Regions from separate parts of the Methylobacterium sp. CM6241 genome, predicted to be linked through region 3. Evidence: predicted binding sites of a transcription regulator. Region 3 holds the regulator's gene; each other region holds the start of a gene.
The links. Region 3 encodes PhoB, which activates phosphate uptake and scavenging genes when phosphate is short. Its sites were predicted from a motif close to TGTCATNNANCTGTCAT; they were not measured.

Region 1: a site for PhoB is predicted at 4,620-4,636, ahead of ACYQR9_RS11625 (UDP-2,3-diacylglucosamine diphosphatase). Genes of this name have one in related genera too.
Region 2: a site for PhoB is predicted at 5,314-5,330, ahead of ACYQR9_RS02630 (CorA family divalent cation transporter). Genes of this name have one in related genera too.

The regions. Positions count from the first base shown of each region.
Region 1 is NZ_CM139246.1:2,509,974-2,520,392, forward strand. Features, by position in the region: gene ACYQR9_RS11600 (hypothetical protein) at 1-268, opposite strand, end outside; gene ACYQR9_RS11605 (VOC family protein) at 485-820, shown strand; gene ACYQR9_RS11610 (PA0069 family radical SAM protein) at 817-1,950, shown strand; gene ACYQR9_RS11615 (ribonuclease HII) at 1,937-2,563, opposite strand; gene ACYQR9_RS11620 (glycosyltransferase family 4 protein) at 2,679-3,749, opposite strand; gene ACYQR9_RS11625 (UDP-2,3-diacylglucosamine diphosphatase) at 3,746-4,573, opposite strand; gene ACYQR9_RS11630 (hypothetical protein) at 4,913-5,086, shown strand; gene ACYQR9_RS11635 (aminotransferase class V-fold PLP-dependent enzyme) at 5,196-6,404, shown strand; gene ACYQR9_RS11640 (D-2-hydroxyacid dehydrogenase) at 6,513-7,457, shown strand; gene ACYQR9_RS11645 (NADP-dependent methylenetetrahydromethanopterin/methylenetetrahydrofolate dehydrogenase) at 7,688-8,551, shown strand; gene fchA (methenyltetrahydrofolate cyclohydrolase) at 8,555-9,196, shown strand; gene ACYQR9_RS11655 (malate--CoA ligase subunit beta) at 9,377-10,419, shown strand, end outside.
Region 2 is NZ_CM139246.1:543,760-554,178, forward strand. Features, by position in the region: gene ACYQR9_RS02610 (protein tyrosine phosphatase family protein) at 7-450, opposite strand; gene ACYQR9_RS02615 (DUF533 domain-containing protein) at 633-1,142, shown strand; gene ACYQR9_RS02620 (GNAT family N-acetyltransferase) at 1,198-1,815, opposite strand; gene ACYQR9_RS02625 (Orn/Lys/Arg family decarboxylase) at 1,812-4,157, opposite strand; gene ACYQR9_RS02630 (CorA family divalent cation transporter) at 4,219-5,247, opposite strand; gene ACYQR9_RS02635 (M10 family metallopeptidase C-terminal domain-containing protein) at 5,867-6,481, opposite strand; gene ACYQR9_RS02640 (hypothetical protein) at 6,814-7,008, opposite strand; gene ACYQR9_RS02645 (SWIM zinc finger family protein) at 7,588-8,943, shown strand; gene ACYQR9_RS02650 (DUF5691 domain-containing protein) at 8,943-10,419, shown strand, end outside.
Region 3 is NZ_CM139246.1:202,330-212,748, forward strand. Features, by position in the region: gene ACYQR9_RS00970 (DUF3320 domain-containing protein) at 1-2,662, shown strand, start outside; gene ACYQR9_RS00975 (hypothetical protein) at 2,799-2,969, opposite strand; gene ACYQR9_RS00980 (hypothetical protein) at 3,175-3,420, shown strand; gene ACYQR9_RS00985 (MFS transporter) at 3,586-4,803, opposite strand; gene ACYQR9_RS00990 (winged helix-turn-helix transcriptional regulator) at 4,909-5,361, shown strand; gene phoB (phosphate regulon transcriptional regulator PhoB) at 5,833-6,534, opposite strand; gene phoU (phosphate signaling complex protein PhoU) at 6,623-7,348, opposite strand; gene pstB (phosphate ABC transporter ATP-binding protein PstB) at 7,435-8,253, opposite strand; gene pstA (phosphate ABC transporter permease PstA) at 8,300-9,193, opposite strand; gene pstC (phosphate ABC transporter permease subunit PstC) at 9,211-10,185, opposite strand; gene pstS (phosphate ABC transporter substrate-binding protein PstS) at 10,325-10,419, opposite strand, start outside.

The sequences.
Region 1 (10,419 bases), 2.3 Mb from region 3:
CGCCTGCTTCGAGGCAGAGGACCCACTCCCGCCGCGCGGCCTTCGCGCCAGCCGACCAAGGGGGCGTACCACCCGAACGGACCACGAAGGTCGCGCCGGTTGCCTCGGCGACGGCATCGACCGCTGCGTTATGGGTTGGGGCGATGATCACCGCATCGCCGACGAGCCCGGCAGCAACGCCCTCGACGAGAGCCCCCAGGGTGTCGGCGAGCTGGTCGACCGCCAAGGGGTCGGCCGGCCTCGCCACATGGATCAGAGCCGAAATCATGCGCGCGCATAGCGTATTTTCAGCGTGGGAAAAGCCAGGTGGCCGCGAAAGCTCCGCAAGAAACCGTTCCGGGGCGTCATAAGCCGGCGATTGCTCGAAATAAGGGCAGCGCTAGCCGACGTGTTCCTGATATGTTCGGATCGTAAGGACGGGTGGCGAAAGCGAAGGCTAAAGTCGCCGTATGGTCTTGGCGTCAGGGCGAATTAGGGGTCACGGATGCGACAGGATGGTAAGATCGATTATCTCGAATTGCCGGGCGGCGATCTCGACCGGGTGAAAGCGTTCTACGGGACGGCTTTCGGGTGGAGCTTCGTCGATTACGGCCCTCGCTACGCCGCCTTCGAACAGGGCCTCGATGGCGGTCTCGATGCCGATGCACCGAGAGCGATGCCGTTGCCCGTGCTCTACGCCGAGGATCTCGAAGCCATGCAGGCCCGCGTCGAGGCGGCAGGTGGCACGATCGTAGCGCCGATCTTCACCTTTCCCGGCGGCCGTCGCTTTCATTTCACGGACCCGGCCGGGACGGAACTCGCAGCGTGGTCCGAGCGGTGAAGGATGGTGGCGGCGAATGCGATGACCCATTCGCCGTCCCCGCTCGGCGGCTTGCGGGAAGCACCTTCCCCACAAGCGCACGCAAGGGACGTGGGGCGACGGCCAACCCCAGCGGTCGCTACGAGCCGGCGCGGCGCGAGACGTTCGACGACGGCTGGGCTTCGGATGACGCGGTCCGGCGCCTGCCGACGGAAGATCTTCCCGAGCGCGCACGCAGCATCCTGACACGGAATACTTCGCCGGACCTGCCGTTCGATCGCTCGATCAATCCCTATCGCGGCTGCGAGCACGGTTGCGTCTACTGCTTCGCCCGGCCCAACCATGCCTATGTGGGCCTTTCGCCGGGCATCGATTTCGAAACGAAGCTGTTCCACAAGGCGAACGCGGCCGAGTTGCTGGAGCGGGAGCTCTCGGTGCAGGGCTACGTGCCGGAGACGATCGCCCTCGGGACGGCAACGGACCCGTACCAACCCATCGAACGCGACCACGGCATCACCCGCGCTGTGCTCGGCGTGCTGGCGCGTTTCCGCCATCCCGTCGGTATCGTCACCAAATCGAATCTCGTCGCCCGCGATATCGATATTCTGGCGCCGATGGCCGAACTCGGACTCGTCAAAGTGGCGATGTCGGTGACCACACTCGACCCGGTCCTCGCCCGGCGCATGGAGCCTCGCGCTCCTCATCCGGCTCGGCGCCTCGATGCGATCCGCCAGCTGAGCCGCGCCGGCATCCCGGTCATGGTGATGATGGCGCCGGTCATTCCGTCGCTGAACGACCATGAGATCGAGGCGGTGTTGGAGCGGGCGCGGGAATGCGGTGCCGTCGAGGCACGGCATGTCCTCCTACGGCTGCCTCTCGAACTCGACGACCTCGTGAACGACTGGTTCGCCGAACATTATCCTGGACGCCAGCGCCATGTGATGTCGCTCGTGCGAGAGGCCCGCGGCGGCAAAGCCTATGATGCGACTTTCGGCCGGCGGATGACCGGCGGCGGCGCCTATGCCGACCTCATCGCCCAACGCATGCGGCTCGCAAAGCAGCGTCTCGGCTATGCAGATGCACGCATTACCCTGCGCACGGATCTCTTCGACCGCACGGCCGCGACCGGGGCTCAGCTCAGCCTGTTGTGACTACCGCGGGTGATGAAGCAAAACGCTTGGTGAAGCTCACCCGGTGATGCGCCGAACGGCCCATTCTCTCCAAGCCGGCAAGGTGGGAAGCGGTCCCGTATCCGACATTTCGATCCCAGGCATAGGCCGGATGACGGGTGGCCAGGGCCCGCATGAGATCGTCCCGCAGGGTCTTGGCGACGATGGACGCCGCGGCGATCTGCGGTACGAGCCGGTCGCCACCGATCACCGCCCGGCACGGAAGAGCAAGGCCGGGAATGCTGTCGCGGCCATCGACGGACACGGGCGCATCGAGCCCGAGTTTCTCGACGGCTCTCTTCATGGCGTCGAGGGTCGCGGCGCGGATGTTGATCCGGTCCACGAGAGCACGCGAGCCGGCGGCGACCGCAACCTCGGCATGTTCCCTGATCAGCGGAGTCAGGCGCTCCCGCGTCGCCCGGTCGAGCTTCTTGCTATCATCGAGGCAGGCGAGCACTGAGGCCGGGAACACGGCCGGATCGAACCACACAGCCGCCACGATCACGGGGCCGGATAGAGCGCCCCGCCCGACCTCGTCGCAACCGATGAGAGCGGGGAGGGTGCGGGCGACGGAATCGGTGAACGGTCTGGGCATCGGGCCGTCTGCCTACACCCGTCCCGTCCGACGGTCACGGGATGGACGGGCAGAAACGTGTGGGAGGCCAATTTCTCCTACCAGCGGGATCACGGAGCCATCCCTCGTCGCCGGGTCAAACGGCCGGTGCGGCCCGGAACGATCGGCGCCGGGGGACGGGAAGGCCGGTGCCGTGCGCCAACGAGATGTTGGTGAAGAACTGGCGCGCGCTCTCGCTCCACGTGTAGCGCAGGGCCTCCGCGCGGCAGCGTTCACGAGAAATCGACAGAGCGGCGAGCGCGGCCTCGCGCAGGTCGGGCCCGAGAATTCCGGCGCCGGTGCCACCGATGACGTCGAGCGGTCCGGTCACCGGGTAGGCCGCCACCGGTACGCCACAGGCCAGGGCTTCGAGCAGCACGATGCCGAACGTGTCGGTCAGGCTCGGAAACACGAAGACGTCCGCCGCCGCATAGATCCGGGCGAGCGCCGCCCCGGTGAGGGTGCCGAGGAAGCACGCCTGCGGATACAGGCCGGCGAGACGCGCCCTGTCCGGTCCGTCTCCCACCACAACCTTCGTGCCCGGCAGGTCGAGATCGAGGAAGGCCGCGACGTTCTTCTCCACCGCCAGTCGGCCGACGAAAAGAAAGAACGGTCCGGGCAACCCGACCAGGGCATCCGGCAGGACGTCATCCGGCCCAGCGGGGCGAAAGAGGTCGGTATCGACTCCCCGCGTCCAGCGCATCAGGTTACCGAACCCACGGGAGGCGAGGTCACGCTCGAGGGATGGGGTCGATACCATCGTACCGCTCGCCGCGCCGTGGAAACGCCGCAGCCAGGCGTAGCTCCAACTCTCCGGAACGGGCGCGCGGGCGGCGAGATATTCGGGAAAGCGCGTGTGGTAGCTCGTGGTGAACGGGCGGCCATGCGAGAGGCAATAGCGGCGGGTCGCGTAGCCGACGGTCCCCTCGGTCGCCACATGCACATGGGTCGGCGCAAGATCGGCCCAGAGGCGTGCGACCTTACCTTTCGTGGCATAGGAAAGCCGTATCTCGGGATATCCCGGAAGCGGCACCGAAGCGAAATCCTGATGGGTCAGGAACACCGTCTCGAACCCGAGCTCGCGGCCGGCGCTGGCCATGTTCTCGAGCGAACGGACCACCCCGTTGACCTGCGGGTGCCAAGCATCGGTGGCGATCAGCAGCCTCACGCGACCGCCCTTGCCGGATTCGAGAGGACCGCGCCTCGTTCCGCCTCTTCGGCGGCAGCGCGTGCCCGCAGTACGCTCGGGTAATGCAGCACCTCCATGGTGCCATCGTAATGCTCGACGATGGCGGTGCAGGATTCCACCCAATCCCCGGTGTTCAGATAGGTCAGCCCGGCGATCTGGCGGTGAGCGGCATGGTGGATATGTCCGCAGATGACGCCGTCGGCGCCCACGCGCTTCGCCTCCGCGCTCAAAAGCTCCTCGAACTTTCCGATGAAATTGACGGCGTTCTTCACCTTCAACTTCGCCCAGGCCGAGAGTGACCAGTAGGCGAGTCCGAGGCGGCGCCGGATCGTGTTCAGATGCGTGTTGATGAAGAGCGCGAACGTGTAAGCCCCGTCACCCAGGAAGGCGATCCATTTGGCATGCCGAACGACCATGTCGAACTGGTCGCCGTGGATGACGAGGTAGCGCTTGCCGTCTGCCGCGACGTGGATCCGGTCGTCCACGACCTCGATCCCACCGAACGTCATGCCGAGATAATCTCTCAGGAATTCGTCGTGGTTGCCGGGGATGTAGATCAACGTCGAGCCCTTGCGCACTTTGCGCAACAGCTTCTGCACCACGTCGTTGTGGCTCTGCGGCCAGAACCAGCCCGATTTGAGCTGCCAGCCGTCGACGATATCGCCGACGAGGTAGATCTCATCGGCGTCGTAATCCCGCAGGAATTCCAGCAGTAACCCTGCCTGACAGCCCTTCGTGCCCAGATGCATATCGGACAGGAAGAGCGTCCTCACGCGGATCGTCTTCTCTGTATCTTCGCCCACGACCCACTCCGAATGGCTTCGGTGCGTTGAGCCAAACCGGATTCCCGTATCAGTTTGATGACGCGACCTCTGCTCGCTTCGCAGCGGACCCCTTTCAAGCAAGGCGCAGAGATGCTGCGTTGCGCCACAAATTTTTTGAGTGGCGACGAAGTTTTTTGCATTTTCCTTCGACCGCGAACCTCGGCATAGTCAGGTCCAAGGTGACCCACCGGATCGCGCTGGAAAGCGTGTGTCCGGAGCCCGCACGAGGCAAAATCAAGGTCGCCGACGAGGTGAGAAACGACGTCCACGGCCATGGGAGTGTGCGAACACCGCGCGCCCCGGCCAACGGAGAGAGGCTTGATTCAGTCGAAGGCGGTTGCGTCGAGCATTCCGGATCTCGCGGGCATCGAAGATGCCTCGGGGCTGGCCTCACGCCACCCGTCGATTGACGCGGACCATGCCATCGCATCCGGCCGGAAAAACGTGAGCCGGGCGTTCGGCAACGTTGTCGTATCCTCATCCAAAGCTTAGGAACCGCACTGGCGTCGACCCAAGCCGGATCGCGACCTTAGACCACCGTATTCGAACCCAGCGTCGTGCGCTGCGTGCACGCGAACCAAAGAAGAACCGGAGACACAACATGGCGGCAACGAGACGACCGGGTCGGAATCATCTGTTCGTTCCGGGCCCGACGAACATTCCTGACCGCGTTCAGCGGGCGATGATCGTCCCCTCGGAAGATCACCGTTCGGTCGACTTCCCGACGCTGACCAAGCCCCTGTTCGAAGAGACCAAGGCGGTCTTCGGCTCCACCGAAGGTACCATCTTCCTGTTCCCCGCGTCCGGCACCGGCATCTGGGAATCCGCGCTGACGAACACGCTGCACCGTGGCGACAAGGTTCTGACCTCGCGCTTCGGCCAGTTCAGCCACCTCTGGATCGACATGGCCCAGCGCCTCGGCCTGAACGTGATCGTTCAGGAAGAAGAGTGGGGCACGGGTGCGAACCCGCAGCGGATCGAGGAGGCGCTGCGCGCCGACACGAACCACGAGATCAAGGCCGTCATGACGGTCCATAACGAGACCGCCACCGGCGTCACCAGCGACATCGGTGCCGTGCGCAAGGCGATCGACGCGGCCGGCCACCCTGCGCTTCTCTTCGTCGATGGCGTATCCTCGATCGGCTCGCTGCCGTTCTACGCCGACGAGTGGAAGGTCGATTGCGCCATTGCGGGCTCGCAGAAGGGCCTGATGCTCCCCGCCGGTCTCGGCGTGATCTGCGTCAGCCAGAAGGCTTTGAAGGCTGCCGAATCGTCGTCGGGTCCGAACGATCGCCTCGCGCATGTCTATTTCGACTGGGCCGACCACCAGAAGCAGAACGGCGCCGGCTACTTCCCCTACACCCCCGCCTTGCCGCTTCTCTACGGCCTGCGCGAGGCACTCGCCTGCCTGCGGGAAGAAGGTCTCGAGAACGTCTACCACCGCCATGCCGTGCTCGCCGAGGCGACCCGTCAGGCCGTGGCGGCCTGGGGTCTCAAGACCTGCGCCAAGGAAGCCAAGTGGAACTCGGACACGGTGACCGCCATCCTCGTCCCCGAGGGCGTCGATGCCGCCGCGATCATCAAGCACGCCTTCGTGCGCTACAACCTCGCCCTCGGCGCTGGTCTGAGCCAGGTGGCCGGCAAGGTGTTTCGTATCGGCCACGTGGGTGACCTGAACGAGCTCTCGCTCCTCGGCGCCATCGCGGGCGCGGAAATGGCCATGCTCGACAACGGCGTGAAGGTGCAGCCGGGCTCCGGCGTCGCCGCCGCCTCCAGCTACCTGCGCGAAAACCCGCTCGCGAAGTCCTGATCACCGTGATTTCCCGGGGCCGGCCTCTCGCCGGCCCCGGGGCATCGTCTATAGAAGTGTGTATCGCGTAACGTCGCGCTTGGCGCGGAACGTCGCTTGAGGGTTCCAATGGCGCACAAAATCGTCTTCCTCGACCGTGAATCCCTCGATGCCAAGGTGCGCGAATTCAATTTCCCGCATGAATATACCGAATACGAGTCGACCTGGACGCCGGAAGAGATCGTCGAGCGCCTGAAGGGTGCCGAGATCGCGCTGATCAACAAGGTGCCGATGCGCGCCGACACGTTAAAGCAGCTGCCCGATCTCAAGCTCATCGCTGTCGCCGCCACTGGTACCGACGTCGTCGACAAGAAGGCCGCCAAGGAACTCGGCATCACTGTCGTCAACATCCGTAATTACGCTTTCAACACCGTCCCCGAGCACGTGATCGGCCTGATGTTCGCCCTGCGGCGCGCCATTGTGCCCTATGCAAATTCGGTGCGCCGGGGTGATTGGGCGAAGTCCACCCAGTTCTGCTACTTCGATTATCCGATCCACGACATCGCCGGCTCGACGCTGGGCATCGTCGGCTACGGGGCTCTGGGCAAGTCGATCGCCAAGCGCGCGGAAGCGCTCGGCATGAAGGTCATTGCCTACGATGTGTTCCCGCAGGAAGGCCTCGTGGATTTCGAGACGATCCTGACCGAATCCGACGTCATCACCCTGCATGCGCCGCTGACGCCGGAGACCCGGAACATGATCGGCGCCGAGCAGCTGGCGAAGATGAAGAAGCACGCCATCCTGATCAACACGGCGCGTGGCGGTCTTGTGGATGAGGAGGCTCTCGCCGAGGCGCTCAAAGCCGGAACGATCGGTGGCGCCGGATTCGACGTGGTGATGACCGAGCCGCCCAAGAACGGCAACATCCTGTGCGAGCTCGACCTGCCGAACCTCATCGTCACGCCGCACGTGGCCTGGGCGAGCAAGGAAGCGATGCAGATCCTGGCGGACCAGCTCGTGGATAATGTCGAGGCCTATGTTGCGGGCAAACCGCAGAACGTGGTCGAAGGCTGAACGCGACGACGAGTCGGCTCCCCGGAGCCGTAATCATTCGGGGGTCGCAAGGCGATACCCCGGACACCATGAATGCGGACGCCGATCGAGTCCGCACCGAGGGCGAGCCGGAATTACGGTCTCGCCGGCGGCGCCCCACGACGATGGGGACGGTCCATCGCGCGATCTGACGAGACGCGCCAATGACAACGATACGTCAGCCGCGCAGCGACGCGGGCAGAGGAAACGACATGACCAAGAAGCTGCTGTTCCAATTCGATACCGATACCGTTCCGAGCGTGTTCGACGTGGTCGTCGGCTACGATGGTGGCGCCGATCGCATCACCGGTTACGGCAACGTGACGCCCGACAATGTCGGCGCCTTGGTGGACGGGACCATCTACACCCGCGGCGGTTCCGAGAAGAAGTCCACGGCGATCTTCGTGGGCGGCGGCAGCATGGCGGCTGGCGAGGCCGTGTTTGAGGCGGTGAAGAAGCGCTTCTTCGGCCCCTTCCGCGTTTCGATCATGCTCGACTCGAACGGCTCGAACACCACCGCCGCCGCAGGCGTCGCTCTGGTTCAGAAGGCTGCCGGCTCGCTCCAGGGTAAGAAGGCCGTCGTTCTGGCCGGCACCGGGCCGGTGGGCATGCGCTCGGCCGCACTCCTGGCTCAGGAAGGCGCCACCGTGGTTCTCTGCGGTCGCTCTCTCGATAAGGCTCAGGCTGCCGCCGATTCGATCAACAAGCGTTTCAAGGTCGAGATCAGCGCCGCCGCCACGCCGGACGCCGCGTCTCGCGCCGCCATCGTCAAGGGCCAGAACCTGGTCTTCTCCGCCGGCGCCATCGGCCTCGAGCTTCTGGCCGAAGCCGATTGGAAGGACGAGGCCAGCATTGAGTTCATCGCCGATTACAACGCCCAGCCGCCCCTCGGCTTCGGCGGCATCGACGCCATGGACAAGGGCAAGGAACGCCACGGCAAGAAGGTGTTCGGCGCCCTCGGCATCGGCGGCCTCAAGCTGAAGCTGCACCGCGCCTGCGTCGGCCAGCTCTTCGACAGCGCCGAGAAGGTCTTCGACGCCGAGGAGATTTACGCCCTCGCCAAGACGATGGCCTGACCCATGAGCGAGAAGACCTCACCTGCCAACGAAACCATCCAGAGCTTCCTCGACGGGCTGGCAAGCTCGGCTCCGACTCCCGGAGGCGGCGGAGCCGCCGCCATCTCCGGTGCCATGGGTGCCGCGCTTCTCAGCATGGTGTGCAACCTCACCATCGGGAAGAAGAAATACGTCGAGGTCGAAGGCGAGCTGAAGGAGATTCTCGGCAAATCGGAGGCGCTCCGGGCCGAACTCACCGGCATGATCGCCGATGACGTCGAGGCTTTCGATGCCGTGATGGGGGCCTACGGCTTGCCCAAGAGCACCGACGAGGAGAAGGCGGCCCGTGCCGCCAGGATCCAGGAGGCGCTCAAGGTCGCCACCGACGTGCCGCTCGCCTGCTGCCGCGCCTGCCGCGAGGTCATCGACCTGGCCGAGGCCGTGGCTGAGAAAGGCAACCTCAACGTCATCTCCGATGCGGGGGTCGCGGTTCTCTCCGCTCATGCCGGCCTGCGCAGCGCCGCGCTCAACGTCTATGTCAACGCCAAGGGTCTGGACGATCGCGGATTTGCCGACGAGCGCCTGAAGCAACTCGAAGAATTGCTCGGGCCGGCGGGGCCATTGAACGAAAAGATCTACGAGGTCGTGAAGGCCAAGGTGAACTAAGATCGACGACAGGCCGGCGAGAACAAACTCAGCCGGCCTTTTTGTCTACAAGATACATTCCAGCCGCCATTAAAGGCGGAGTGAAAGAGAATGTAAAAAAATATTACAGCAGAAGCTCTTTCCGTGAAGTGAAATTTACGAGAGTGTCTGTCCCAGGGAAAAACGCCGAGGAGAACGCACATGGACGTGCATGAGTATCAAGCCAAGGAGCTGCTCGCCGGATTCGGCGTTGCGGTTCCGAAGGGCGCGGTGGCCTTCAGCCCCGACCAGGCGGTTTACGCCGCCACCGAACTCGGCGGCTCGTTCTGGGCGGTGAAGGCACAGATCCATGCCGGTGCACGCGGCAAGGCCGGCGGCATCAAGTTGTGCCGGACCTACAACGAGGTCCGCGACGCGGCCAAGGACCTCCTCGGCAAACGCCTTGTGACGCTCCAGACCGGCCCCGAGGGCAAGCCGGTTCAGCGCGTCTATATCGAGACTGCCGATCCGTTCGAGCGCGAACTTTATCTCGGTTACGTCCTCGACCGTAAGGCCGAGCGCGTCCGCGTCATCGCCTCGCAGCGCGGCGGCATGGATATCGAAGAGATCGCCGCCAACGAGCCCGAAGCCCTGATCCAGGTCGTGGTCGAGCCGGCCGTCGGTCTGCAGCAGTTCCAGGCCCGCGAGATCGCGTTCCAGCTCGGCCTGAACATCAAGCAGGTCTCGGCGGCCGTGAAGACGATCATGAACGCCTACCGGGCGTTCCGCGATTGCGACGGCACCATGCTGGAGATCAACCCTCTCGTCGTCACCAAGGACGACCGCGTCCTGGCGCTCGACGCTAAGATGTCCTTCGACGACAACGCCATGTTCCGTCGGCGCAACATCGCCGACATGCACGATCCCTCGCAGGGCGATCCGCGTGAGGCCCAGGCCGCCGAGCACAATCTCAGCTATATCGGTCTCGAGGGTGAAATCGGCTGCATCGTCAACGGCGCCGGCCTCGCCATGGCGACCATGGACATGATCAAGCATGCGGGCGGCGAGCCCGCCAACTTCCTCGATGTCGGCGGCGGCGCCAGCCCCGACCGCGTGGCCACGGCCTTCCGCCTCGTTCTCTCGGACCGCAACGTCAAGGCGATCCTGGTGAACATCTTCGCCGGCATCAACCGCTGCGACTGGGTCGCCCAGGGCGTGATCCAGGCGGCGAAGGAAGTGAAGATCGACGTGCCGCTCATCGTCCG
Region 2 (10,419 bases), 340 kb from region 3:
GCGGCTTCAATCCTCGACGATCCCCTCGCCATGCGCGTCGAGCCAGCGAATTGCGCCGCTGAGGTCGAAGCCCCGTTCCCGGCCATAGGCCGCGACGTCATCGCGCCTCAAGCGTCCCGCCAACACCTCGCTCAAAGCCCAGAGGGTGAGCGAGCGGGTACCACTACGACAATGCGCGAGGACTGGGCCGGACGCTCCTTCCACGGCGTCGCGGAACTGCGCGATGTCGTCGAGTGTGATGCCTGGGCCGGTAACCGGAAGATGGAGATAGGCCAGCCCCGCCGCCCTAGCGGCTGCGGCTTCGGCCTCCGTGCCCAATTGGCCGGGTTCTTCCCCCTCGGGCCTGTTGTTGATCAGCAGGGCGAACCCTTTTCCCGCCAAGTCGGCGATCTCGGCTTCGTTCGGCTGGCCGGAGACCGAAAGTCGGGATTCGATGGAGGTGATGGTCATGGAAGATCGTCCTTGGGGCTGCCTTGCGGCTCCCTTGGCGCTGCACGGACCCGCCACAGATCGTGTCCGTTCCGTGCGGCACAAGCGGGGCAGGCTGATTCCACCGCACGGCCCGCCTTGAACCCGGGATGGGTCTCGTCCGTTTCTGGTCTGATCCTCAACCCGCCTTCAGGATGACCACCATGGCCGATGCAAGACAGATCGTCGACGCGCTCGTGCGCTCACGCAAGGGCGGGATCGCCGCCACGGCCGCCCTCGGTGGGCTCGCCCTCGTCGCGGGCCTGGCTCTTCTAGCACTCCGTCCTTCCCATGAGCCCGAAACCCCCGATCTCAGCCAAGTCGGCGAGGACGAGGCCCGCATCATGCTGCGCGCCATGGTGGCGGCGACCTTGGCCGACGGCATCGTGGACACGCAGGAGCGCCAGCGCCTCGACGAGGTGGTAGAGGCGGCCGGTATCGACAAGGATGGCCGCGCCTGGCTCGAAAAGGAGCTGGCCGACCCGGCCGAGATCGACGAACTCGCCGAACGCGTGGATTCGCCGGAGAAGGGTGCCCGCCTCTATGCGGCAGCGCGTCTGGCCATCAATGCCGATACACTGCAGGAGCGGGAGTTCCTGAAGCGATTGGCCGAGGCCCTGGACGTCTCGCAGGACGTGGCGGCGAGGGTCGATGCCGGGCTCGAAAATGCCTGATGGAGAGCGATGTCGCGGGAGTTGACGCGCTCCGTACCGGCCCGATGGGGAAGTGCTACTTCCCCATCCAATCGTGCCCTGCCACCAGCGCCTCAACCGATCGTGTCCAGGTGCCGGGCTGGTCGGTGGCGCCGGTGCCGAGTGCCCGCTGGACCATGACGCTGTCGCTCCAGCGGCCGTACTTGTAGCCCACCGCCGGCAACAGGCCGACACGGACGAAGCCGCAGGTCTCGTGGAGCCGCAGGGACGCTTCGTTCTGCGCGTCGATATAGCCGATCATCTGGCGGTAGCCGCCGGCGGCGCAGGCCTCGATCAAAGCCGGCAGCAGGCGTCGCCCGATGCCGGCGTTCAGGTGCTCGTGATGAACGTAGATCGAGTGCTTGAGCGTGTAGCGATAGGCCGGGCGCTTCCGGAACGGGACAGCGTAAGCGTAGCCCGCCACCACCCCATCGCGGTCGGCCACAAGATGCGGCAGACGCCTCTTGCGCATGGCCTTGCGGCGGCGCTTGAGGTCGTCGGGATGGAGCGGATCCGCTTCAAAATCCCCCACATCACCTACGCCCCGCCGGATATGGTGGGCGTAGATTGCCACCATGGCCGGCACGTCCGCATCCGAGGAGGGCCGGATGATGATCCCGGTATCGGAGGCGGCGGGCGGCCCTTCCGGACTCACGGGCGATTCTCGCGCATGACATAGGTGTAGAACCGGATCGTCCCGTCGGGATCGACGTTGCGGAACACGCCCTGAATCTCGGCCTCGAAGCCTGGGAACAGGTTCGCGGAGCGCTCGAACATCTTGAAGTAGTCCAGCATGGGTTTCGCCCGTTCGTCCAGTCGCTCGCCCGGCAGCACCGTGCCGATGCCCGGCGGGTAGACCAGAAGCAAGGTCGTCGCCACGCGACCTTCCGCTTCCGCGATCGGCACGTAATCGACGTTGTTGCGGGTGAGCTGCTGCACCGCCTCCTTCGGAGTCATGACCATCTCGGGCAGGTGGCCGGGTTCGAACTGCTTGCGTTGAAGGGTGCTGGTGCCGTGCTCGCGGTGGAAGGCGTGGAAATCCGCGCAGAGGTCGCGCAGGCGTACGCCCTTGTAGCGGTTCGGCCGGCGCCGGACGAATTCCGGCATGGCATCCTCGAGCGGCACATTCTCGTCATGCAGGCGCTTGAAGGCCACGAGGCCGGAGATGAGCGTGCCGGCCTTGGAGGATTCGACGCCCGGCGTCAGCAGGAATAGGAGCGAGTTGAGGTCGTTCTTCTCCGGCACGATGCGGTTTTCGCGCAGGTACTGGGCCACGATGGGCGCGGGCACGCCGTGCTCGGCATATTCCCCCGTGCGCCGGTCGAAGCCGGGGGTGAGCACGGTGAGCTTGTTCGGGTCGGTCATGGCGTAGTTCGGCGCCACATGGTTGAAGCCGTGCCAGGCGGCACCGGGGGTCAGCTCCCAGTATTTCGCGTCGCTGGCGAGCTCGTCCGTCGAGACGCTCTCCCACGGCACCTTGCCCTCCGGGCCCTTCACCGTGTCCGGCACGAAGGGGTCGAAGAACCAGCGGCGCAGAGGATCGCCCTCCTTCTCCTCGAATTCGCGGCGGATGGCACGGACCTTCTTGCGCCATTCGATGCCGAGCCGGATCGTGTCGTCCCACAGGACGACGCCCGAGCGGCCCTTCATCATCTGCGCGCCGACATCGAGCGAGGCGAAGAGCGGGTAGAACGGCGAGGTCGAGGCGTGGACGAGGAAGGTCTCGTTGAAGCGCCGGTGCTCGATGCGCCGGGTCTGGCCGCGAATATGGCTGTCCTTGGTATGGATCTGCGAGGCTTGTGAGAAGCTTGCCAGCTGCTTGTGGGTCGATTGCGTGGCGATGATGCCCGGCGAGGTCTCGTCGAGGCCCTTCAGTCCCATGGCGAAGCGACCGGCGAAGAGCGGGTGGAACTTCATGAAGCCCGCCCAGGCCTCGTCGAAGAGGATGTAGTCACAGAGATGCCCGATCTTCTCGAGGATCATCTGCGCGTTGTAGATGGTGCCGTCATAGGTGCACTGCTCCACCACCGCCACGCGGAACGGGCGCTCGCGCTTCCAGGCTTCCTTGTCAGTGATGAGGGGGTTGGTGCGGATCTTCTCACGGATGGCCGCCTCGTCGAGGGCCTCGTGATACATCGGGCCGATCAGGCCGAAGCAGTTGCGGTCGGTCTCCAGGAAGACCGGAACCGCGCCGCCGAGGAACAGGGCGCCGTGATGGGCCGCCTTGTGGTTGTTGCGGTCGAACAGGACGAGGTCGCCCTCCGCCACCAGGGCCGAGAGCACGATCTTGTTGGAGGCCGAGGTGCCGTTGAGGACGAAATAGGTTTTTTCGGCGCCGAAGATGACGGCGGCTTCTTTCTGCGCCTTCAAGGCCGGGCCTTCGTGGACCAGAAGGTCGCCGAGATCGAGCACGGAATTGTCGAGGTCGTCGCGGAACACGGCCTCGCCGAGATGCTCCACAAAGATACGCCCGATCGGCGAGCGGTTGTAGAAGATGCCGCCGTTATGGCCGGGGCAGGTCCAGAGCTGGTTGCCCTGCTCGGCATAGTCCACCAGCGCGCCGAAGAACGGCGTCTTCAGGGTCTCGGCATATTGCTTCACGCGGCTCACCAGGCCGCGGGCGATGTAGTCCGGGGTCTCTTCGGCCAGGAAGATGTAGCCGTCGATGAAGTCGAGCACTTCGACGGGGATGTCCTCCAGGCGCTTGCGGCGGACCATGATGACGATGGGCATTTCGAGCCCACGCTTCCGCATCAGGTTGATGAGGGCCGCCGCCTTGCCGTCGAGGCCGCGCTTGCCCCAATCCACCACCATGCAGCCGATGGCGGCATCGGTCTGGACCGCGATGGCTGCGTCCTCCACGCGGCGGGCGCGGACCACTTCGAAGCCGAGCTTCTCCACAGAGCCGATGATCTGCTGGACGCGCACGCCCTCGAGGTCGTCCGGGTCGAAGTTAGGCGCGCACATGAGCACGGTGAAGCGGCGAAAGAAGTCCATGCGGGGGAAGGCTCCGGTGGTCGGATGAATCGAGGGTGTGTGGGCGCGTTCGCGTTCGGGATCAACCAGGCCGGCCGGCGAGATTGAGCCGGCGGATGACGACATAGACGGCCAGCGCCGCGAGCGCGCCGATGATCAGGGCGATCATGGAGCCGCTGTCGGATTCGGAAAAGAACAGGCCCTTGGTGTTCATGCCGAAGACGCCCGTGACCAGGGTGGGCGGCAGAAACAGGGCCGTGAGGATGGAGAGGGTGAAGAGCTGGCGGTTGGTCAGCGCGGTCGTGCGGGCGGCGATCTCGTCCTGGAGAAGCCGGCTGCGCTCGGACAGGACATGCATGTCCCGGTGGAGCGAATCGAGGCGCTGGACCACGCGCGCCGCCATGGCGCCGACGGCTTCCGGCAATTGGTCGCCCTCCATGGCGGCCTCATCCTCGAGCCGGTGGAACACCGCGCGTAAGCCGGCGAGTTGACGGTGGGAGCGCACGGATTGGCGGCGGATCGGTCCCAACGGCCTGGCATCGTCGGCCTTGGCCTCGTCGAGCATGTCGTCCTCGATGGCATCGAGGGAGGAGGACAGGCGATCGGACGTGGCATTGAGTGATGCGATGGTGCTGCCGACGAAGCGCTCCAGTAGCTTTGCCGGGCCGGGAACGAGGGTGCCGGACAGGACCGCGTCGCGGGCGGCGACCGCGCAGGCCGTGGCATGGCGACGGCCACTGACCAGATAGCCTGGACCGAGAACGCAATGGAGGCGGCCGTTCGGCTCTTCGCTCGACGAGCCGTCGAAAGCGCGTTCCCGGTCCGCGATGACGAAGCCGGCATGAGGGCCATCGACGACGACACGCTGATGCTCGTCGCGGGCGAAGGTTGCGGCGGCGAGACGGGGCGGGCCGAGGCGTCCCTCAAGGATCAGCGCCTCGGTCCGCGCATCGACGAGATCGACGTGAAGCCAAACGAAGCCGTGTTCCGGGTCACCGAGGGAAGGAAGCTCGTCCCCCAGCGCAACCTGGCGTCCCCGTCCATCCGTGTCGAAGGCGAGGGCGAAGATCAGCCCCGGGAGGGACGATTCCTCAATGAGAAGATGCTGCATAATGCGTTCGCGGCGAACATGGCCGGCAAAATACCGGCTCACTATCGCGCTGGATCGCAAGGCTGGGCGACACTGTGATGACGACGAGGCGCGTCTGCTGCCATCGTATTCTCCCGATGGATCAGACGACTCACAGGGACGGGGCGAAGCGACGACGTCGATGGTCGAGCCGTGATTGGCCATCATGACGTGCATTCGCGAGGGATCGCGCTGAGCGTCACCAGTCGCCTTCGCATCACGGTCGCGTGCGCGACATTTTTCGGCGGGCCGTGCTGGGCCAAGCGCTCGTGGAAGGGCATGCAGTGATGATGAACATCGCCTGTGCTTGCCTGCAGCATCTGCACTTCGCCAAGGTTCGTCGGACTGGGCGGAAAATAACGTCGCGTCGTCCGAGGTCTTCATCGTCGCTATTCGCGTCCAGCGTGCGGCAGGCCGTCGCTGGACATCTCTTCCGTTAGCTTCGTTCCGCCCCGTCCTGCATCCTCATTTCGTAAGACGATTCAGACTACCCTCTAGAAGTAAATTACCGACATACTACTAGATCAGGAGTCCAAAGTCCGCCCCACGCAAGGATCCCTTAGCAACATTTCTCAGGATGATACTGTTGCCAAGAGCAACATCATCGAACGTGACAAGAGTGTCCGCACCCCCCGTTCAACATAGTAAGGTTGATATCCTCGAAGCTGTTCACAAGGGCTGACACGTCGAAATGATCGAAGCCCTTCGCAAAACCATAGACGTTATCCATCCCGAAATTCATTTTGAAAGTGAAGGTATCAGCTCCCCCACCAGCATACAGCTTGTCGTTACCGGTGCCGCCATCGATCACCGTGTCACCCTCGCCGGCCCTGATGACATCGTTCCCCTTTGTCCCCGACACCGTGGCGAAGGTATCCTTGGCGTTCTGCAGGTTGACCGTGGTGCCTGCGGTCACGCCCGACAGATCGAGGGTCAGTGCTCCGCGCACATAGATCGTCTCGATACTCTTGAAGCTTGCGTCTGTGAACGTGAAAGTATCGGGTCCAAGAAGCAGGAGCCTGTCCTGCCCATCTCCCCCGTCGACCAGCGTTGGTGCATTGGTAACTGCCAGCTTATCATTGCCGTCGCCGCCGATCAGTGTATCGGATGCTCCTACTCCCCGGAGGAAATCGTTACCGGCCAAGCCCGTCAGGATATTAATGCCGCTATCACCGATCAGGACGTCTTCGTATCGACTACATGGCCGGCGAGGCACTTTGAGCCCGCGCTCCGCAGACGAATGACGCAGGATGGTGCCCCGCCGACATCGAATGCCATTCAGAATCGGTCATGGCTGCGGAACGCTCGTCCGCTCCGACCCTGGACGATGTCGTTCCGCCGGGCCTCCGGCGGTTCGAACCCGGATCGCCACGAGATCGGGGCCTCTCCCGCGTTGAGGGTCCGAACAGCGTTGAACCGAGGGCCGCGGCAAGGTGCGGGTTGGGCCGGAGCCCGCATGGGGAGAAAGGACATCCGCCGTCGGGAGATCGCCGGGCGGCACCGACAGGATCACCCCCGATCCCTGGATCGGATTTAGCCAGACAGGATCTAACGGTCCCTGTCCGCCTCCAGCTGTTTCATGAGCTCGGCAAGGCGAGGGTCGAGAGGCTCGTCGATCACGGGCTCGTAGAGGGCCTGCAACTCCTCGCCGAGACGCCGCCGGGTGGTCTCGGTCAGCGCGCTGTTGAGATCCCTGGTGCGCGGCCGGGGCCGGGCTGGCTCGCGATAGTCTTCAATGAGCATCGCCACTCCTTCGATAACACAAGAAATGTGAACGCCGGGATCGAAGATAGGTTCATATGTCGCGGTGAACGGGGTTTACCGCCCGAGGGAACGAGCGCGACGGAGATAGGCCCCTGAGTGCGAGAATACCTCCCGGCAGAAGTCAGCGCCAGCGTCGATCAGAAAGTCACAGCGTTGAGACTGCCCACAGAACTTCCGGTCACGGACGGGTTGCGCTCAGACCAGAATGACCCGTCGGGAGATTTTTTTGAGAATACCGAACCATCGTTTTTACTTCGCAGACGACCATCGAACGAAACTGTAGCTAAGATATCGAGAGCACCTTTCGAGGTCGAGCGACGGCGGCGGGCTTGCTGATCGTTGACGAACGGACACCAGAGCACTGCCATCAGGGATGGACAAATACACCTCTGCGCCGCTTTTCTCATATATCGGCATTTCTGCTGCCTCTTTCTCACAGATGAAGATTTGTTTTATTCTTATTATAAACTTGAAATACAGATTTATGCTTGCGTTGCGGCTCGGGGCGGCTAGGCTCCCTCGAATCATCCAGCTTCGGAATCGCCGTCCCATCGCCATATGAGCCTCACTTCCGCGCAAATCCTCGACCTCGCTCCCGATGCGTCGAGCCGCAAGGCCGGGCAGGATCAGGCGAAGGCGGCCAAGTGGAGCGGGCTCGGGCGGGCAGGCGCCGTCGTCTGGGGCGAGATCAAGGGAAGCGGAGCGAACCCTTATCGCACGGTGGCCGATCTCTCCGGTCCAGCCTCGAAATGCACCTGCCCGAGCCGGAAATTTCCCTGCAAGCACGCAATCGGCCTGATGCTGGTAGATGCCGCCGCGCCGATCTCCGAGGCAGAACCGCCGGATTGGGTCGCCGCCTGGATCCGGGGGCGCGAGAGCCGCGCCGTCTCCGCCGAAACGCGGTCCCAGCAAGCCTCTGCCCCCGTCGACGAAAAGGGGCAGGCCAAGCGCCGTCAGGCCCGCGAGGACAAGGTCTCGGCGGCGCTCGATGAACTCGATCTCTGGCTCGGCGACCTGATGCGGCGCGGTCTCGCGACGGTGCGGCGCGAGCCCTATGCCTTCTGGGACCGCATGGCAGGACGCCTCGTCGATGGACAGGCCCCGGGCCTCGCCCGCAGGGTGCGGGCCATGCCGGGCCTCATCGCGGCCGCGCCCGGCTCTGCCGCACGTCCGGAGGCGGCCCTTGCCCTCGCCCTCGGCCGCCTGTCCCTGCTGGCCCGGGCCGCCCGGCGTCTGGAACGGCTCACGCCCGAACAGGCAGCGGGCGTCCGCGCGGCCATCGGCTATCCCGTGACCACCGAGGAGATGGCGGCACGTCCGGGTCTCGTCGACGAGTGGGCCGTCCTCGCGCATGCGGTGGAGGACGAGGACAAGCTCACCGCCCGCACCGTCTGGCTCGCCGGACGGACGAGTGGCGCCATGGCCCAGGTCGTCGATTACGGCACCTCCGGCTCGCCGCTGCCGCCGGTCCCGGCGGCAGGACAGGATTTCTCGGGCGCGCTCGCCTTCCATCCCGGCGATCCGCCGCTCAGGGCCGCGTTTCGCGAGGGGCGCGCCAGTGCGGCACCGGTCGGCCCTCTGCCTGGCGCGACGAGCGTCGCCGAGGCCCTCGACGGGTTCGCCGGGGCCCTGGCGCGGGCGCCGTGGATCGACCGTTGGCCGCTTCGGCTGTCCGGCCTACGCCTCGGACATCTCGCGGATGGCGCCATGGGCGCGGGTGACGCCACCGGCTGTTTGACCCTTGCCGATTCCGCACATGTCCTTCCTCTGATGGCGGTGGCGGCGGGGGGCTATGTCGATCTTTTCGGTCTCTATGACGGGTTCGCGCTCACGCCCCTCGCCATGGTGGCCGGCGGGCATCTCTACGCGGTTCCGGCCCAGGATCCCCGGCCGATCCTGGTGAGGGCGGCCTGATGGGCCTCGACGTCTCCGCCCCCGACGATTGGGAGTCGGCCCTCGTCTCCGCTCTGCTGGGGGCCGACCGCTCCCCCTCCCCTGTCGATCTCGAGACGGTCGCCGGTGCGCTGCCGCGCGCAGAGCCGGGCATGACCCTGCTGGCGCGGGTCGCGGTCGCGGGCATCCACCATCTCGCCGGCAGCGGCTTTCCGCCAGAAGCCTTCACGCCGACGCCCCCTCACGAGGCGAAGGGCCGTCCCTGCCCACCCGAAGCGGCGGCGCGGCTCGGGCTGCTCCTCGCCGCGGGCACGGAGGCGCGGGGCCGCGTGAAGGAGTGGTGCGAGATCGCGGCGGAGCGGGGCATGCGCGCTCCGCCCTGGCTGCTCCCCGCCCTCGCGCCCTACCGGCGCGAGTGGGACGAGACCATCGACGCGGTCGCGGGCGAGGAGCTCGCCTGGCTGGAGGCGGCCTGTTCCGCCCGAGGCGCCGAGGCGGCGATTTCGGCCCCGGATGGCGCTGAAGCGAGCCCGGCCGAGCGCCACGCCGCCTTCGCCGACTTCCGCTTGCGCGATCCCGAAGGAGCCCGCGCCGATCTGGAGGCTGGGTTCCGCGCCGAGAAGGCGGAGATGCGCGAGCGCCTCGTCTACATCCTGGAGATCGGCCTGTCGGAGGCGGATGCGCCCTTCCTCGAAACCTGCCTGGACGATCGCGCGGGCGGCGTGCGCGCGGCAGCGAGAGTCCTGCTACCGCGCCTCACCCACTCGCTCTTCGCCTCCCGCATGGCGGCGAGGGCGCGAACCGCGCTCGTGGTCGAAAGCAGCCGAAAGCTCCTCGGCGGGACGAAACACACTCTGGTGGTGACGCTGCCGGAGGAATCGCCGACGCTCGCGCGGGACGGGATCGAGCTGAACGCCTACGAGCGGAGGCGCGGCGGCGCGAAGGCCGGTCTGCTCGAGAGCGTCATCGCCGCCGCTCCCCTCCACGCCTTCGCCGATCATCCGCCGAGGCTCTGGATCGAACTGGCCCTGCGCAGCGAATGGGCGATCCAGATCGTCGATGGTTTTCTCACCGCCGCGCGCCGCGAGCGCGACCTCGACTGGGTACGGACGATGGTGTCGGTGCTGGCCGAGGCGTCGGCCGGGCGCCTCTCCGGCATCGAGCCGGGCGATGCGCTCCGTGAGACCTGGGCCCGCGCCGTGCGGTCGCTCCCCGATGCGGAATGGGAGGCGACGGTGGCGCAGCTCCTCGGCAAGGGGGAGATCGATACGATTCTGACCCTGCTGCGACAGGCACCCTCCTCCCTGTCCGAGGCCTTCACGGCGGCCCTCCTCGATTGGCTCGCCTCGGTGACGCGGACCTCGCAATCCGACCGCCAGGACCTCGCCTCCGCTTACCTGCTCACCCGCCTCGCCGAACGGGCCTGGCCCGACGAGGACCATGCGGCCTCCGCCGCCGCCATCCTCGCCCGGCTGCCGGACGAGGCCGAGGACAACC
Region 3 (10,419 bases):
CGCCACCGTGGAACTCGGGCATCCCTGGTCGGATCCGGCGGCCCCCGCCGACCTTTTCAGCGCTCCGATGGCCTGGGCGACGCGGCTCGCACCGGTCATCACCTCCATGGCGCCGCTCGTCGGAGGCCCGGACATCGTCCGCGCGAGGCTCGCCGCGTTCCTCGACACAGAGGATGGCAGGCTCGAACCTGGCGGCAGCCTGGCCTTGGCAAAGGAGGATTTCACGACGCGGAGAAGCGCCGCCGTGAAGGCGATCGAGACGCTCGGGCGTCTGGCCGGCAGGGCCAAGCCCGACCGCCCGGTGGAGACGGAGGGCGATTGGGTGGCCGGCACCCTCGCCGTTGCGGAAGGCTGGCGGAGGGCGCTGCCCAAAGCGCAGGCCTGGGCAGGTTGGCAGGTGGCAGCGAGCGCGGCGACGAAGGCGGGGCTCGGGCCGCTCGTCGCCGAGATCGAGGCGGGAACGCTGAGGGACGACGCCATCCTCCCGGCCTTCGAGGGCGCCTATGCGCGCTGGTGGATCGACCACGCGGCGACCGAAGACATCCGCCTGCGCGACTTCATGGGCCAGCGCCACGAAGAGGCGATCCGGGGCTTCGGCGAGGCAGATTCCCGGCTCTCCGGCCTCGCCGGGGCGGCGGTGCGTGCCCGCATCGGTGGCGGCGTACCGCTCGCCGGCGCCTTCGGCACCGATCCCGAATGGGGCACGCTGGCGCGGGAAATTACCAAGCGCGCCCGGCACATACCCCTGCGCCAGCTCTTCGCGCGGATGCCGAACGCGCTGACCCGCCTGACGCCTTGCTTGATGATGAGCCCACTCTCCATCGCCCAATATTGGCCGGCCGAGGCGAAGCCGTTTGACATTGTCATCTTCGACGAAGCCTCGCAGATCGCGCCGTGGGATGCCATCGGTGCCATCGCGCGGGGCCGGCAGGTGGTCATCGTCGGCGATCCCGAACAATTGCCGCCCACCAATGTGGGCGATCGCGGGGTCGACGAGATCTCGGACGGTCTCGACGTCGCCGATCAGGAGAGCATCCTCGACGAGTGTCTGGCGGCGCACCTGCCGCAAAGGCGCCTCGCCTGGCACTACAGAAGCCGGCACGAGAGCCTCATCGCCTTCTCCAACCGCCACTATTATCGCGGCGGGCTCGTCACCTTCCCCTCCCCCGTCACCGAGGACCGGGCGGTGCGGCTCCAGCTCGTGGCCGATGGGCTCTACGAGCGCGGCGGGGCGCGGGTGAACCGGCCCGAAGCGCGCGCCCTGGTGGCAGAGGTGGTCGCCCGCCTTTCGGACCCCGCCTTCGCGGCGGAGGAGCGCTCGCTCGGCATCGTCACCTTCAATGGCGAGCAGCAGCGCCTGATCGAGAATCTGCTCGATGCCGAGAGGCGGGGTAGGCCAGAGCTGGAGCAGTTCTTCGACGGGCGGATCTGGAAAGAGCCGGTCTTCGTGAAGAACCTCGAGACCGTGCAGGGCGACGAGCGCGACGTGATCCTGTTCTCGGTGGCGGCAGGGCCGGATGCCACGGGCCGGATCACCGGACAGATCAGTTCGCTCAACCGCGAGGGCGGTCACCGACGCCTCAACGTGGCGATCACCCGGGCCCGGCGGGAGCTCGTTGTCTTCGCTTCGATGCGGGCCGACCAGGTGGATCTCGGCCGTGGCAGCGCCCGTGGCGTGCGTGATTTCAAGCACTTCCTCGCCTTCGCCGAGCACGGTGCCGGCGCTCTCGAAACGGCGGCCGCTCCCACGGGGGGAGACATCGAATCGCCGTTAGAGGGCGCGGTGATGGCGGCTTTGGCTGCACGGGGCTGGAGAATCGTACCTCAGGTCGGGGTTTCCGCCTTTCGGATCGACCTCGGCATCGTCCATCCCGACGCTCCGGGGCGCTACCTCGCGGGCGTCGAATGCGACGGGGCGACCTATCACCGGGCGGCGACGGCGCGGGACAGGGACCGACTGCGCGATTGGGTGCTCACCGATCTCGGATGGCGCATCCACCGGGTCTGGAGCACCGATTGGTGGAACGATTCGCAAGGCGCCCTCGACCGGCTCGACACGGCGTTGCGGGCCGATCTCGACGCCGACAGGGCGAAGCCGGAGCCGGTCGCGACCGAGCCGGACACTCCCGATATCCCCCGAGTGGAGCCCCCCGGCCTCTATCAACCCGCCGACCTGTCGGGCTTCTCTCCCAATGCCGCGCGCTTCCAGGATGTGGCTTACGAGGCCACGCTGGCGGCGATGGCGAGCGAGGTGGTCCTGCGCGAAGGTCCTGTTTTCGCTGACATTCTCGCCGAGCGCTTGCTGCGCGCCCACGGGTTTGCCCGGATCACGGCCCGCCTGCGCCAGCGCGCTTTAGCGGCCGTCGATCCCCACTGCCCCCATACGAGCGAGGGTGAGCGCATCGTTCTCTGGCCGGGGGGGGCACCCGCCGGGCCGGTGAGGTTCCGGCCGGCTCGAGGGGATGGGCGAGCGCCCGCCGACATCCCGCTCCAGGAACTCGCCGGCCTCGCCCGCGACCTCGATCCGGCACCCGGCGTCGAGGGGCGGATGGCCGCGCAGCTGGGCCTCGGCCGGATGAGCGAGGCGGTCCGCGCCCGGTTCGCCGAGGCCGCCTCGCTGGCGCGGGAGAGTGAAGCATCGGCCCCGAAATCCGTCGGATGAGACGGGCGGATCGACCGCCACGCGACCCCCGTTTCGACCGTCATGGGACAGGGGTTTATGGCGGTACGCGACGTGAAAAAGCCCCGCCTGGTAAGGCGGGGCCGATGACGGTGCCGCTGGAGCCGTGCGCGTAGATTTAGGCCGCGAGCTTCAGGGCTTCGGGAGCGTTGTCGTTGACGAGAACGAGCTCGCCCGCCGTGATGGTGGAGGTGTTCGAGGTGGGGGTCAGGCGATCGGCGACGAAGGCCACCAGGGAGATGTTGGCGGCAGCGGCGACAGCGACGGCGGTGAGAATGAGAGCGGTCATATCGGTGTTCCTCGGGGCATTGCGTTTGCGTTGCAGCATGTATGACAGCCCGCCCGCCGAGCTGGTATACCAAACGCCAAATACCACTCATGCAGTCCGCGCATGGAATGCACGATATCCTGCGAAGCCCTGCATTTAACGCACTATGGTGCATGCTGAGCCGCAAGCTCGATCCGCCCCTCCCCCACCCGAAGGTCCCAGCCAGATGCCCCGCCCCACCACAGCCCTCGTCGCCCTACTTCTCGCGGCATGGTCCTTCGACGCACGAGCACAGGATGCGAACCGGGTGCGCGCGATGAACGCGGTGAGCGACCTGGCGCGGGCGCATCGCGAGCAGACGGAGACGCTCCGGCGAATGGAGACGGTCCAGCGCGATCGGGCCCGTGCCGATGACAGGATTCGGCGCAACGCCGAACGGGACAGCCGTTCGATGCGCCGCTTCGACCGCTGAACCGGCATCGACGGCAGCCAGCGCCCTCCTCCGTTACCCGCGCCCTGTCGTCGTCAAACTCTGACGGTTGGTACCCGCCCTGGGTGTCCGAGATGGGTGGTGAGCGGATCGGCCGTTCTCCGCGAAGCTCGAGGATGGAGCTGCCGTTCCGGTTGGATCACCGAGTTACGTTCGACATGTCCGCACCGCGCGCAAGGTGAACAGCCACACGAGCAGGGCCGCAGCGCTGAACGTCGCTCCGAGCGCCGAGACACCGGGCCAGCCAGCCCGGGCATAGATGGACGTCGCAGCAGCGGCGCCGAGGGCGCTGCCCACTGAATAGAACACCATGTAGCCGCCGATGAGCCTGCTGCTGGCTTCGGGACGCAGGGAGACGATGAGGCTCTGGTTCGTGACATGAACGGCCTGCACGGCGAGATCGAGCAGGACGACGCCAAAGATCAGGGCCGGAATTGATACCGGTAGTAGCGCAATCGGCGCCCACGATACGAGCAGAAGCACGAGAGTGGCTCCTGTCGTCCATTGACCATGGCCCCGGTCCGCGAGCCGCCCGGCCCCCGTCGCGGCCATCGCTCCCGCCAGGCCTACGAGGCCGAACAGGCCAATCCAGGTATGGGAGTAGGAGAAGGGCGGCGCACTGAGCGGCAGCACCAGAGCGGTCCAGAATGTGCTGAACGACGCAAAGATCAGAAGCGCGAGAACACCCCGAACCATCAAGACCGGCTCGCTGAGGAACAGGATGGGGACCGAGCGAAGTGCAGCGACGTAGCTGCCGGTTCCGGCCGGGATCCGATGCCGTGGCAGGACGCGCACGAGCAGGCCGACGAGGGCGAGCGACAGGATCGCGGAGACCAGATAGACCGCTCGCCAGCCACCGATATCGGCCAGTATCCCGGCCGCGAAGCGCGCCGCCAGGATGCCGATCACGATGCCGCTCGTGACTGTACCGACCACCCGACCTCGTTCGGTCGGTGTCGCGAGCGTCGCGGCGAATGCGACCAGGACCTGAACCACGACGGCGAGCAACCCAACCGCCGCCATGCCGGCGAACAGGATCGCTCCGGACTTGGCCGTGGCCACTGCCACCAGCGCGAGCACCGACAGAAGCCCCTGGCCGAGGATGAGGCGACGGCGGTCGATGAGATCGCCGAGCGGCACGATGAAGATCAAGCCCAGCCCATAGCCGACCTGGGTCAGGGTCACCACGAGCCCGATCGCGGCAGGCGAGATGCCGAACTCCTGCGCCATCGCATCGAGCAGGGGCTGGGCGCAGTAGATGTTCGCGACGCTTAAGCCGGCGGCGACGGCGAAAATCAGGATCGTCGTCCTGGGCAATGCCCCCTCCGGCTCGGTAGAGGTTCGCTCATCTCTTCCGTGCGGCATGGCGGTCCTGTCGATGAAACCCAATCTGGTTTCATCTTGAGACCACTTGTACCCGGCCCATTCCAGTTCTAAATTGAGACCAGTTTGGAACGGGAGCGTACCTTCGTGGCAAAGCGCGTCAGCCTCTGGAACGCCGGGTGCCCGGTTGCGCGCGCGCTCGATGTCATTGGCGACTGGTGGTCGCTCCTCATCATCCGCGATGCTTTCGACGGTGTTCGGCGCTTCAGTGAGTTCCAGAATGGTCTCGGCATCGCCAAGGGTATGCTGGCGACCCGCCTTTGCGACCTGACCGAACGGGGAATTCTGGAGACGGCGCCCGCCTCGGACGGGACCGCCTACCGGGAATACGTCCTGACCGAGAAGGGGCGCGGCCTGTTCCTCGTCATCGTCGCGCTTCGACAATGGGGGGAGGCTCATCTCTATGGGCCGACCGATCGCCGGTCTCGCTTGGTCGATCGTGAAGTCGGGGCTCCGGTCGCTCAACTCACCTTGCGATCCGCCGATGACCGTCGTCTCGGTTGGTATGACACGCGGGTGTTGAAGCCAGACGTCACCTGACAAGGTGACGTAGCGACGTCGAAAGCGGATAAACCGCATAGCGGAGCGGTCGTTTCCGCCCATGATCAATGTCCGCTCTCAGCGGATGGCGGCGGCCGCTGGATCCGTCGACGTTGGGCCGAAAGTGGGCCCGGCAGCGGGCACCAAACGTCGGATTTCCGCCCCCAGGGCTGACGGATTCAGACATCTGCCCAATGGCTGTTCCCTCTATCCAGGAAGATTCGACAGGCGCGCCCGCCACCCGTCCCCTGTAAAAAGAGGGGGACTCAGGCTGCCCGCCAGATGGGTGAATGCCTGAGCCCCCCGGGGCGAGCACATGCCGGAACGGACAGACGTCCGAGATCGAACGCGCTATCTCGTGGCGGCCGGAATGGCATCGGTTCGCGAGGATCGCCCGGAGGCAAGGCGACCCGCCATCGTCACGATGGGGACGCTCTTTCCGGACTGAGCGGCGCGAAGCCGGCCGTGGCCTCACTCGTCCGTGGAGAACATCTCGTCGAAGGAATAGCCGGAGCCGCGCACGGTGCGGATCGGGTCGCTCTGGCGCGGGCGGTTGATCGCCTTGCGCAGGCGGCCCACATGGACGTCCACCGTGCGCTCGTCGATATAGACGTCGTGGCCCCAGACCCCGTCGAGCAGCTGCTCGCGCGAGAACACGCGGCCGGGGCTCTGCATCAGGAATTCGAGGAGCTTGAACTCGGTGGGCCCGAGATGGATCTCGCGGCCCTGCCGGCGGATGCGGTGGCTGACCCGGTCGAGTTCGATATTGCCGGCCACCAGCAGGTCCGACACATGGGTCGGCTTGGCCCGCCGCAGGAGCGCACGCACCCGCGCGAGGAGCTCCGGCACCGAGAACGGCTTGACGATGTAATCGTCGGCGCCGGTGCCGAGGCCGCGGATGCGGTCGCCCTCCTCGCCCCGCGCCGTCAGCATGATCACCGGCAGCCGCTCGGTCTCCCGCCGTGCGCGGATGCGGCGGCACAGCTCGATGCCGGACAGGCCGGGCATCATCCAATCGAGCAGGACGAGATCGGGAACCTGCTCCTGAAGGCGCAGATCGGCCTCGTCGCCCCGCGCGGCGGAATCAACGACGAAGCCCTCCGCTTCCAGGTTGTAGCGGAGGAGGAGAGTGAGGGCCTCCTCGTCCTCGACGATCAGGATGCGCGTGTTCATGCGGATGTTTTCAGGGTGATGGCGACCGTCCCGGATGGACGCGACGGCCGCGCCGAGCGTGTGCTGGAGCGGCCGGCAGGGGCAGCGATCAGGCGCTGGCGGGCATCGACACGGTAGCGTAGTTCGACGCGTCGTTCTTCGGGCGGTCCCGCTCGGCGAGCTCGTTCGTGCCGGTGACGAGATAATGGATCGTCTCGGCGATGTTGGTGGTGTGATCGCCGATCCGCTCGATGTTCTTGGCGCAGAACAGGAGATGCGTGCAGAACGAGATGTTGCGCGGATCTTCCATCATGTAGGTCAGCAGCTCGCGGAAGAGCGAGTTGTAGAGGGCGTCGATGGAATCGTCGCGCTCCCAGACGTCGAGGGCGGCCTTCACGTCCTGGCTGCCATAGGCGTCGAGGACGTCCTTCAGCTGCTCCTGCACCAGGTCGCCCATATGCTGGACGCCGATGACGATCTTCTGCGGCTGGATCTGATCGGCGATGGCGACCACGCGCTTGGCGACGTTCTTGGACAGGTCGCCGATCCGCTCGAGATCGTTCGAGACGCGGATCGCCGATACCGTCTCGCGCAGGTCGATGGACAGCGGCTGGCGCTTGGCGATGAGCAGGATCGCCCGCTCCTCGACCTCGTGCTGGATCGCGTCCAGACGCTTGTCGGCGGCGATGACAGCCTGGGCCAGGGGCACGTCCCGGCGCACCAGGGCATTGCCGGAATCGGTCATCATCTTCTCGGCGATCCCGCCCATCTCGGAAATCGAGCGGCGCAGGTTTTCCAGTTCCGTGTCGTAGGAACTGACGATGTGGTTGGGCATGCTCGCACTCCTCGACCGAGGCCGCCCCTGGCAGCCCGCATCGCATAGGATCGGGACCGGTGCCGCGGAACGCGGCCCCGGCGGGCTCAGCCGAAGCGGCCGGTGATGTAGTCCTGGGTCTGGCGCTTCTCGGGGTTCATGAAGATCCGTGTCGTCGGGCCGAACTCGACCAGTTCGCCAAGATACATGAACGCCGTGAACTGCGAGATGCGCGCGGCCTGCTGCATGTTGTGGGTCACGATAACGATCGTGAATTCCGAGCGCAGCTGCTCGATCAGCTCCTCGATGCGGCCCGTGGAGATCGGGTCGAGGGCCGAGGTCGGCTCGTCGAACAGGATCACCTCGGGACGCTGGGCGACGGTGCGGGCGATGCAGAGACGCTGCTGCTGACCGCCGGAGAGACCCATGCCGGATTGCTTGAGCTTGTCCTTCACCTCGTCCCAGAGGGCGGCCTTGCGCAAGGATTCCTCGACGCGCACGTCGAGATCGGCCTTGGGCAGCTTCTCGTAGAGACGCAAGCCGAAGGCGACGTTGTCGTAGATCGACATCGGGAAGGGCGTCGGCTTCTGGAACACCATGCCGATGCGCGAGCGCAGCTCGTTCAGATCGACCTTCGAATCGAGCACGTTCTGCCCGTCGAGGAGGATCTCACCCTCGGCACGCTGCTCCGGATAGAGGCTGTAGATGCGGTTGAAGGTCCGCAGCAGGGTCGACTTCCCGCAGCCCGACGGGCCGATCAGGGCGGTGACCTGGCGGTCGTGGAAGTTGAGGTTGACCGACTTCAGGCCGTGGAACGAGCCGTAATAGAAGTTCAGGTCCTTCACGGCGATGCGGATGGGGGCCTGATCGTCGGCCTGGTGGCGACCGGTCAGCTGGGCCTGCGTGATCGCGGGAGCGGCGTTCATCGGATGCGTGTCCTTGTCGAAAACGGGGTGGGACGGGGGCGCGGGATCAGCGCGCCCGCTCGCTCTTGATGACGAAGCGGGCCACGATCGACAGGGCGAGGATCGTAGCGGTGATGAGGAGGGCGCCGGCCCAGGCGAGCTGCTGCCAGTTCGAGTAGGGCGAGAGCGCGAACTGGTAGATCATCACCGGAAGGTTGGGGATGCCGCCCATGAGGTTGGGCGAGAACCAGCTGTTGTTGTTGAGCGCGGTGAAGAGCAGCGGCGCGGTCTCGCCGGCGATGCGGGCGAGCGCCAGGATGATGCCGGTGACGATGCCGGCGCTGGCGCCGCGCCAGGTGATGCTCTTGATGACGATGGAGGGCGGGGCACCGAGGGCCGCGCCGGCCTCGCGCAGGGTCGAGGGCACGAGGCGCAGCATGTCCTCGGTGGTGCGCACGATCACCGGGGTGGCGATGATGGCGAGAGCCACGCCGCCGGCCCAGCCCGAATAGGTCCCCATCGGCCGCACCATCAGCGTGTAGACGAACAGGCCGATGAGGATCGAGGGGGCCGAGAGCAGGATGTCGTTGAGGAAGCGGATCACGTCGGCGAGCTTCGAGTTGCGGCCGTACTCGGCCAGATAGGTGCCGGCCATGACACCCACCGGCGTCGCGATGACGATGCCGATGAGGGTGAGGACCAGGCTGCCGAGGATGGCGTTGGCGATGCCGCCGCCTTCGGAGCCCGGGCCCGGCGTCGGCTCGGTGAAGAGCAGCGGCGAGAAGCCCTTCATGCCCTCGACGATGAGCATGAGCAGGATCGAGCCCAGCACGACGATACCGATCAGCGTGGCGACGGTGCTGCCGACGATGAGGAGCTTGTCGGCGACCCGGCGGCTCGACCGGACCCGGCTGACATGCGCCGGGGCCGCGGTTGTGGGGAGAGTGGTGACGGCGTCCATGATTCGGGCTCCCGGGGTCAGGCGACCTTCACGCGCCGGACGAGCAGGCGCGCGATGATCAGGACGATGAAGGTGATGATGAAGAGGATGCAGCCGAGCGCCATCAGCGAGTTGAGCTGCAGGCCGTCGGCCTCGTTGAACTCGTTGGCGATGCGCGAGGCGATGGTGGAGCCGGGATCGAAGATCGAGCCGGAGAGGCGGTTGGCGTTACCGATGACGAAGGTCACCGCCATGGTCTCGCCGAGCGCACGGCCGAGGCCGAGCATGACCGCGCCGATGATCGAGACCGAGGCCTGCGGCACCAGCACGTGGCGCACGACCTCCCAGGTGGTGCAGCCGATGCCGTAGGCGCTCTCGCGCAGCACGGTGGGGATCTGGTCGAGCATGTCGCGGGTGATCGAGGCGACGAAGGGCACGATCATGATCGCCAGGATGATGCCGGCGGTGAGGATGCCGACGCCCGAGGGGACGCGGGCGTAGAACAGCGTGCCGACGATGGGCATGCCCTCCACTACGCTCGAGACCGGCATCTGCACGTAATGGGCGAAGAGCGGCGCGAAGATGAACAGGCCCCACATGCCGTAGATGATGCTCGGCACCGAGGCGAGGAGCTCGATCGTCATCGAGACGGGCTTGCGCGCCCAGCCGGGGCAGAGCTGCGTGAGGTAGACCGCAATGCCGATGGAGATCGGCACGCCGATGAGGAGGGCGAGGACGGCCGAGACCAGGGTGCCGACGATGGCGACGAGAGCGCCGTACTGCTCCTGGCCGATGTTCCAGGAGCTGGAGGTGATGAAGCCGAGGCCGAATTCCGCGAAGGCCGGCCAGCCACCATAGGCGATCGAGGCGAGGATGCCCGCGAGGAAGAGGAGGACCAGCAGCGCCGACGCGTAGGAGGCGGCGCGGAAGAGCTGGTCGCCGAGGCCGCCCGGCTTCTTGCGAGCGGGGGAGCCCGTGCGGGCCAGCGAAATCTGTTCAGTCAAGGCGGCCATCCGACGTCTACTTCTTCACCTTGAGGGGTCGTATCGCGTGGGGAGACGGGTGGCGAGGTGTGTCGCCATGTCTTCTCGTGGAGCAGGCCCGACGCTTTCGCCGGGCCTGAGAGGGTGGTTCGGTCCGTGAGGACGTGCCTTAGAAGACGGGCTTGCCGTCCTTGCCCTTGATTTCCTTCCACTCGCTGTGGACGAGGGCGACGACGTTGTCGGGCAGCGGCACGTAGTCGAGAT